DNA from 2 places in the Shewanella sp. HL-SH8 genome. Region 2 is predicted to be linked to the other one. Evidence: predicted binding sites of a transcription regulator. Region 2 holds the regulator's gene; the other holds the start of a gene.
The links. The regulator LexA, encoded in region 2, represses DNA repair genes until DNA is damaged. The targets are predictions, from matches to a motif close to TACTGTATNNNNATACAGTA.

Region 1 (4,225 bases), 1.0 Mb from region 2:
TCACCAAAACTAAAATTACCTAGCATTTCAAAAAAAGTATGGTGACGTGCGGTATAACCCACGTTATCTAAATCATTATGCTTACCACCGGCTCGAACACAGCGCTGTGATGTCGTCGCACGAGTGTAGCTGCGTTTATCCATCCCCAAGAACACATCTTTAAATTGGTTCATGCCGGCATTGGTAAATAGCAGTGTTGGGTCGTTAGTTGGAACTAGCGAACTACTGTCTAAAACTTGATGTCCGTTATCTTCAAAGTACTTTAAAAAAGCACTTCTTAACTCTGCAGTGGTCTGAAACATGGATGCGTCCTGATATAGAGAATACAAAAGTGTCTAGCTTGCTATACAAGCCAGTAAATGAGGGCATTATATACTGAATTTACGCAAAAATGCGAGATGAGTAAGGCGATTATCATCTGAACAATATTCGATTAGCTTATCGCAAAATATGAGTGCTGTGGCATAAGATTAACAATCTTCTCAATTAGCTATCAATCTGAATATAGGTGCGTAAACACTCGCTTTAAGGTAATTTGTAGTTAAACAGTCCTTCATATATTACAGCTAGTATTACATCTAGGCTTTAACTTAGGGTTTGTTATGCAAACCAGAATGTTTTAAAAGGAAAAGTAATGAAGTTTAGCTTTAATGGCGAAGATGCCAGCCAAATTTTTGTCGGCGCATTTGCGCTTGCGGTACCGATTTCGTTTTCAGAGGAAGCGTGGCGATTAGGTGAAACACTCCCTTTTTTCAATTTATTAATGCTTTTTTTATTATCGGTTATTTTTCTAGGGCTATATACCTATCAAAGTGTCTTTCAAAATAATATTAGCTCAAGAAAATTAGTGTTTATTTTCCGTATTGTCATCGCTTACCTAATGACAGCATTAGTGGTTGCATTAGTGCTATTTTGTTTAGACAAATTACCCTTTTGGGTAGATCCATTAACATCGCTAAAACGGATAATAGTTATTACTATGCCTGCATCGATGGGCGCGATTGTAGTGGACAGTTTTGATAAAGAATAATCTTGTATAGGATGAACTGGAGACAATGTTATTTGGTTTGTTATTGTTCTGCGGTTAACATTTTAAGCTACTAAAATTTAATATATTCAATTAATTGAGTTGATAACAGGTGGAACTAGTCGGTATAGCAAGGATAACAACAGAGTGTTTTTAACTGAAGCATAAAAAAGTCGCGATACGTAAAATACGCACCACGACTTAAATAAATTAATTAGCAGCTAAAACAAAGCTAGCTTAAAAAACTTCACCAGTTTCTAAATCAATATTTTCATCTGTAGATGATGCTGCTGCGGTACCTGTTCCAGAACCAAGCAACATTTCACGTAATGTCTTATCAATCTCTTGTGCAATCGCTGGATTTTCGGTTAAGAATTTACCGGCATTAGCACGGCCTTGACCAATTTTTTCGCCTTTATAACTGTACCAAGCACCCGCTTTATCAACAAGCTTATGTGCAACACCTAAGTCCACGAGTTCACCAGTACGGTTAATACCTTGACCGTAAAGGATTTGGAATTCAGCTTGCTTAAATGGTGCTGCAATTTTGTTTTTAACCACTTTAACACGGGTTTCGTTACCGACGACTTCATCACCATCTTTAATCGCGCCAGTGCGGCGAATATCTAAACGAACTGAAGCATAAAACTTAAGTGCATTACCACCGGTTGTCGTTTCAGGGCTACCAAACATTACCCCAATTTTCATACGAATTTGGTTAATAAAAATAAGTAAAGTATTTGACTGCTTAAGGTTACCAGCCAGCTTACGCATAGCTTGGCTCATCATACGAGCCGCTAAGCCCATATGCGAATCACCAATTTCACCTTCAATTTCAGCTTTTGGTGTTAACGCAGCAACAGAATCGACAACAATAACATCTACCGCACCTGAGCGAGTTAAAGCATCACATATTTCTAATGCTTGTTCACCTGTATCTGGCTGTGAACATAATAAGTTATCAATATCTACGCCTAGTTTTTTTGCATAAATAGGATCAAGTGCATGCTCAGCATCAATAAAGGCACATGTTTTACCTTCACGTTGTGCTGCGGCAATAACTTCTAGGGTCAGTGTTGTTTTACCTGATGATTCTGGGCCGTATATTTCAACAATACGCCCCATTGGTAGTCCACCTGCGCCCAACGCGATGTCCAATGAAAGTGAGCCGGTAGAAATAGTTTCTACATCCATGGTGCGGTCTTCGCCCAACTTCATGATAGAGCCTTTACCGAATTGCTTTTCAATTTGGCTTAACACTGCGGCAAGTGCTTTCTCTTTATTTGGATCAACCTTCATTTTCAAACCCCTTCCAGGCAATAACTTTGTTCACAATTAATGGTAAAATTGCTGTGTATAATTTAGTTTGTAAGTGTCGTTAATATCGTCACTCATCTCAATATGTTGTTCAGTATACTGTATAGTCATACAGTATCAAGCCCTGAGGTTACTTTTTTTTATTTCTTAATAAAATCATAAATTTAGTAATTTCACGTCAATATAATGAATTTGTATTTCTCCAACAGGGGCAAATTTTGTTAAGATTAGCCGCAATAAAAATCCCATGCTAATTCCCCGAATGCTTAATGAATTACCACAGATGAACAAAAAGAGTATTACACTGCCCATGACTGAAATTGTTAGCTTAGATTTAGAAAAACATACTCCGATGATGCGTCAATATTTGACCATGAAAGCCGCTCATCCTGACATGTTGTTGTTCTATAGAATGGGGGATTTCTATGAACTATTTTATGATGATGCTAAAAAAGCCTCTGAAATGCTTGGTATTTCTTTAACTGCACGGGGTAAAAGCGGTGGTGACCCGATCCCAATGGCTGGCCTGCCTTACCATGCGGTAGAGGGCTATTTGGCTAAGTTAGTACAAATAGGTCAATCGGTCGCTATTTGTGAGCAAATTGGCGATCCCGCGACTTCAAAAGGCCCAGTTGATCGCCAAGTTGTCCGTATCGTCACCCCGGGAACATTGACAGATGAAGCCTTATTACAAGAGCGTCAGGATAATTTATTAGCCGCGCTTTACCAGGGTAAAGTCGGTTACGGCTTTGCCACATTAGATATCTCTTCTGGCCGTTTTGTTATTTCAGAATTAGATTCAAGAGAAGCACTAGAAGCAGAGATCCAACGTACACGACCAGCGGAATTACTTTATAGTGAAGACTTCACTGACATGATACTAATCAATCACTTAAAAGGAATTCGCCGTAGGCCTGAATGGGAGTTTGATTACGACACCTGTGTCAATTTATTATTAACTCAATTTGGCACGAAAGACTTGCATGGCTTTGGCATCAACGATGCTCGTTTAGCACTACAAGCGGCCGGCTGTTTAATGCAATATGTTAAAGACACTCAAAAAACAGCATTGCCACATATCAATTCAATTGTACGTTTTAATCAAGCTGACTCGATTATTTTAGATGCTGCCACCAGACGAAACCTAGAACTAACCCAGAATCTTTCAGGCGGACGTGAAAACACGCTTTCATGGGTATTAGATAATACGGCAACCCCCATGGGGAGTCGCATGCTACAACGTTGGATCCACCAACCACTGCGCGATCGTAAACTGATAACCCAACGCCATAATGCGGTGCAAGAATTAATCGAACAGGATTTGTACCCTGTTTTACATGAACAACTGAAATCGCTTGGCGATATAGAACGAATAATGGCACGTTTGGCATTAAGAAGTGCCCGCCCACGTGACTTTGCTCGACTTAAACAAGCATTAGGCTTATTGCCAGAAATTAAACAAACACTGCAAATCTGCCAACAGCCACAGATGACTAATTTGGCTACTCTATTAGGTGAGTTTCCAAATGAACATGATTTACTGACACGGGCAATTATTGATAACCCACCGGTATTAATCCGGGATGGCGGCGTAATCAAAGATGGTTATAACACTGAGTTAGACGAATGGCGTAGATTAAGTGAAGGAGCCACTGATTACCTGGCTGAAATGGAAGCACGCGAGAAACAGCAAACTGGTATAAATACTTTGAAGGTTGGTTATAACCGCGTTCATGGCTATTACATTGAAGTGAGTCGACTACAAGCAGATCGTGTTCCTATTCATTATCAACGCCGACAAACATTAAAAGGTACAGAGCGTTACATCACCCCCGAGCTTAAAGAACACGAAGAAAAAGTACTTTCAAGCCAAGGCAAAGC
Region 2 (4,225 bases):
TCCACTGCGAACCAGTGATCTTAATGGTTAAGTCCGCGTCAGACGGATCTTCCATAGCGATAAGGGTTTTAGTGGCTGGAATGGCCATACCAATTAAAATAACAAATGGGATCACGGTCCAAGCAATTTCTACTTTGGTACTTTCATGAAAATTTGCCGCGACCGCGCCTTTGGATTTACGATGATAGATCATTGAATAAATCATGATCCCGAACACCACAACACCAATAGCACAGCAAATATAAAGAATAATCATATGGAGGTCATAAACCTGGCCACTGATATTCGTTACACCCTTTGTCATGTTGAGGGGCATTTCGTTTGCCCCAAGTGGAGGTGCCAGTAACACCGCCATTACACAATACAACCATTGCTTCACAAGACTTCTCCTCTGCCAATTGCGAATAGCAACTACAAAGAAGAGTCACACAGTAAGTCTCTGCTCTATGTAAACTCTTCGGTTCCCAAAAAAGCTTGATGACCTCAAAGTACCCTGGTGGTTGTAAGCGTGTAAGGCTTACGGATTTGTATTTATGTGCACCACGCTGGCACCTACAACTGAACCTATCAATTCTGATTTGACGCTTTTATCTGTCAGATAAAATCTAGACTGTAGCGTTTCAATTAGGTTAAAAATGTTTCAACCCTGTTAAATACATTACTTGTAGATTAAACATTGATCAAGATCACTTTTATAGCTAATTAACTGAAAGTTTGCATAAAAAAGCCCTGTACATAGACAGGGCTCAGTAAACACGGCGTTTAGTACTAATGAAATGAAGTGAAATTAATTGTTTTAACAGCATTATTTTGATTTGAAATAATCGCTTTAGTTGCCAAATTAGTGCCTAAGTGAGTGCTTACATCTTCAATAACGACACCTAATGCTCGGGCACTTTTTGCGACTAACTCTAATCGGCGACTGTCGCGTGCATCTAAAGGTTGAGTCCATGAAATAACGGCACTTGATGTACCACTGGTTAATGCTTTTTCCATTGCCCAAAGTGTTTCAATTTCATCCTTTGCATGTACTAACAATACGCGATCCATTCTTACCCCAGCACTAGCTAACATCTGTTTGTAATTGATATTGGCAGGGTTAATTAGCACTATCCAGCGACCTTGTTGGCTTAATTGTGCCAATTGGCTAGCATATTGACTGAGTTCCACTTTACCATTGGTTTCGGTTTGAAGTGTGGTGATAGGCTGCGCTAAATTAATATCTGCAGTTGGCAAATCTACCCATAAACCAGGATGACGAGGGGATGTACCCATTAGTTTGTTCATAACCATTCTCCATTACGAATTACACCAACTGCAAGCCCTTCAATAGTGAGGCTTTGGTAACTTAAATCGACTTCGATAGGTGCATACGCTTCATTTTCAGCATGCAAATATACGACATTGCCTTTTTTCTCAAAACGTTTCACTGTCACATCATCTTCAACACGAGCAACAACGACCTGGCCATTTCTGGCTTGCTGTATTTTATGAACGGCGAGTAAATCACCCTCTAAAATGCCGATGTTTTTCATGCTGTCACCGCGAACCCTTAACAAAAAGTTTGCGGCAGGTTTAAACATATTAGGATCAACTTGATAGTACTGTTCAACATGCTCTTGCGCTAAAATGGGCTCACCGGCAGCGACTTGGCCAATTAAAGGTAAACCTGTTTCTTCAGGTTCGTCTTCTTGGGTCAATCGTATACCGCGAGATGTGCCGGGCATGATTTCAATAAACCCTTTTTTAGCCAAGGCTTTTAAATGCTCTTCAGCGGCATTTGCGCTTTTAAAACCTAGGCGTGTAGCGATTTCTGCACGAGTAGGTGGCATACCAGTTTCAGAGATATTGTTTTTAATAAGCTCTAAAATTTCAGCTTGGCGTGGTGTTAAGGGTCTCATGTTATTTCCTGTCTTTCTATACAGTAACTGTCATTATATACAGTGTTTGTGTTTGCGCAAGTATTCACCAATTATTTTTTAATTTTATTATTAAAAATGATTTTTTTACTCTATTTATCAATAGTATGTTTTACTTTATTTGTTATTGAATTTAAAAGCGCTGCTTGATGCGTACAGCATATAGTGAAAGGTAACCAGTTTCTGGTATCCTATGCGCCCATATTAAAAGGGCTTTATTGCGAATATTATTATGTCAAAACCAGATTCAATCATGCTTAGACTGTTACGCAGGGTTCAAAAGCTGATGGTGCAAACGATAGTTGTGCCACATGACCCATTTGCAGATCTAAACTTCGATCCAGACAAGCCCATTGTTTATGTCATGAAGACAGAGTCGATCAGTGACACTGCAGCATTAAGCGAAATGACCCAGGGCCTTGGCTTACCAAGTCCTTACGAGCCTTTACAACTTGATGGTATGAAAGTGCCTCGAGTCGTTTGTTTAGAAGGGCGAAAGCCCATTATTGGTAAACGAGAAGGTGGCGAAAAGTTTTTACACTTTTTTACCAGTTTATTAGCACTTCACCGTCAGCAGCCAGAGTTAGACATCCAACTAGTACCAGTGAGTCTTTACTGGGGCCGTACTCCGGGCAAAGAAGATGACACAATGAAAGCCGCTGTGCTTGAACGTGAAAGCCCTACCTGGTTACGTAAATGGTTAATGATTCTATTTCTAGGTCGCCATAGTTTTGTGCAGTTCTCTAACGCAATGTCATTACGCTATTTAGCCGATGAACATGGTACTGATGAAGCCATTGCCCATAAATTAATTCGGGTGGCTCGGGTACATTTTCGCCGTCAACGTAAAGTCATGACTGGACCACAACTGCCTAACCGTCAAGCTCTGTTTGCTTCGTTATTAAAGTCTGAATCGATCAATAAGGCCATTGAAGAAGAAGCGGCAAACAAGAAGATTTCCAAAGAGAAAGCGCGTGAAACTGCGATTGAGTATCTGGACGAAATCGCGGCCGACTATTCAGATAGTTTAGTACGTATTGCTGAGCGTTTTCTCACCTGGTTATGGAATAAGCTATACAGTGGTATTAACATCAAAGGCGCTGAGCAAGTGCGCCAACTGCATCATGACGGTCATGAAATTGTATATGTGCCTTGTCATCGCAGCCACATGGACTATTTACTGCTGTCTTATATTTTGTATTACCAAGGTATGGTGCCGCCGCACATTGCAGCCGGTATCAACTTAAACTTCTGGCCTGCAGGCCCAATGTTCCGTCGTGGTGGTGCATTTTTCATTCGCCGTAGTTTTAATGGCAACAAACTGTATACCGCTATTTTTCGTGAGTATTTAGATCAACTGTTTGCTAAGGGCTACGCCGTTGAATACTTTACCGAAGGTGGTCGTTCACGCACTGGTAGATTGCTTGCACCTAAAACCGGTATGTTAGCCATGACAATTAACAGTGTGCTGCGTGGTATTGAGCGGCCGGTGACGTTAGTGCCTGTTTATCTCGGTTATGACCACGTGATGGAAGTGGCTACTTACCATAAAGAATTAAGTGGTAAGAAAAAAGAGAAGGAATCGCTTTGGCAGGTATTTGGTGCTATTCGTAAGCTGGGTAATTTTGGCCAGGGTTACGTAAACTTTGGCGAGCCAATCAATTTACAAAACTTTTTGAAACAACAATCTCCTGATTGGCGTGAAGAGATTGCCAAAGATCCTGACCAAAAACCATCATGGGTTACGCCTGCGGTAAACGTACTTGCCAACCAGGTGATGACCAACATAAATGGTGCCGCTGCAGCAAGTTCAGTCACGTTAACCAGTTTAGTATTACTGGCCTCAGAGCAAAATGCGTTAGAACGTCATCAGCTTGAGCGTCAGCTAAATTTCTATTTAAAACTGTTAAAGCAAGCACCTTATTCAAGCTATACATCGGTTGCAGAAGGTGATGGTCCATCCATTGTTAAGCATTGCTTATCACTCAATAAATTTACCTTAGAAAAAGACCCACTAGGGGACATTGTCGCAATTGACCCTAACCACGCTATTACCTTGAGTTATTATCGTAATAACATTATTCATATCATGATTATTCCTTCCCTAATTGCCAGTTGTTTAGTGCGCTATGAAGAATGTAATCGTGAACAAATTCTGGCAGTGGTTGAGGACTTTTACCCGCTGATGAAAGCAGAATTATTTATGGGTATTGCTGATCTTCCCGCTTATGTTGATTTAGTGCTTGATCAAATGGTTGAGGAGAATTTAATTAGTGGTGATAAACGTTGTGTTGTTGTCCAAGCGA

Region 1: the regulator LexA is predicted to act here: its motif matches at 2,442-2,461, upstream of recA (recombinase RecA).

Annotation. Positions count from the first base shown of each region.
Region 1 covers NZ_CP195039.1:1,605,108-1,609,332, reverse strand. The annotation lists gene alaS (alanine--tRNA ligase) at 1-302, opposite strand, end outside; gene ACRWQN_RS07150 (DUF2391 family protein) at 635-1,030, shown strand; gene recA (recombinase RecA) at 1,265-2,326, opposite strand; gene mutS (DNA mismatch repair protein MutS) at 2,655-4,225, shown strand, end outside.
Region 2 covers NZ_CP195039.1:600,102-604,326, forward strand. The annotation lists gene coxB (cytochrome c oxidase subunit II) at 1-379, opposite strand, end outside; gene ACRWQN_RS02710 (cell division inhibitor SulA) at 769-1,287, opposite strand; gene lexA (transcriptional repressor LexA) at 1,284-1,901, opposite strand; gene plsB (glycerol-3-phosphate 1-O-acyltransferase PlsB) at 2,152-4,225, shown strand, end outside.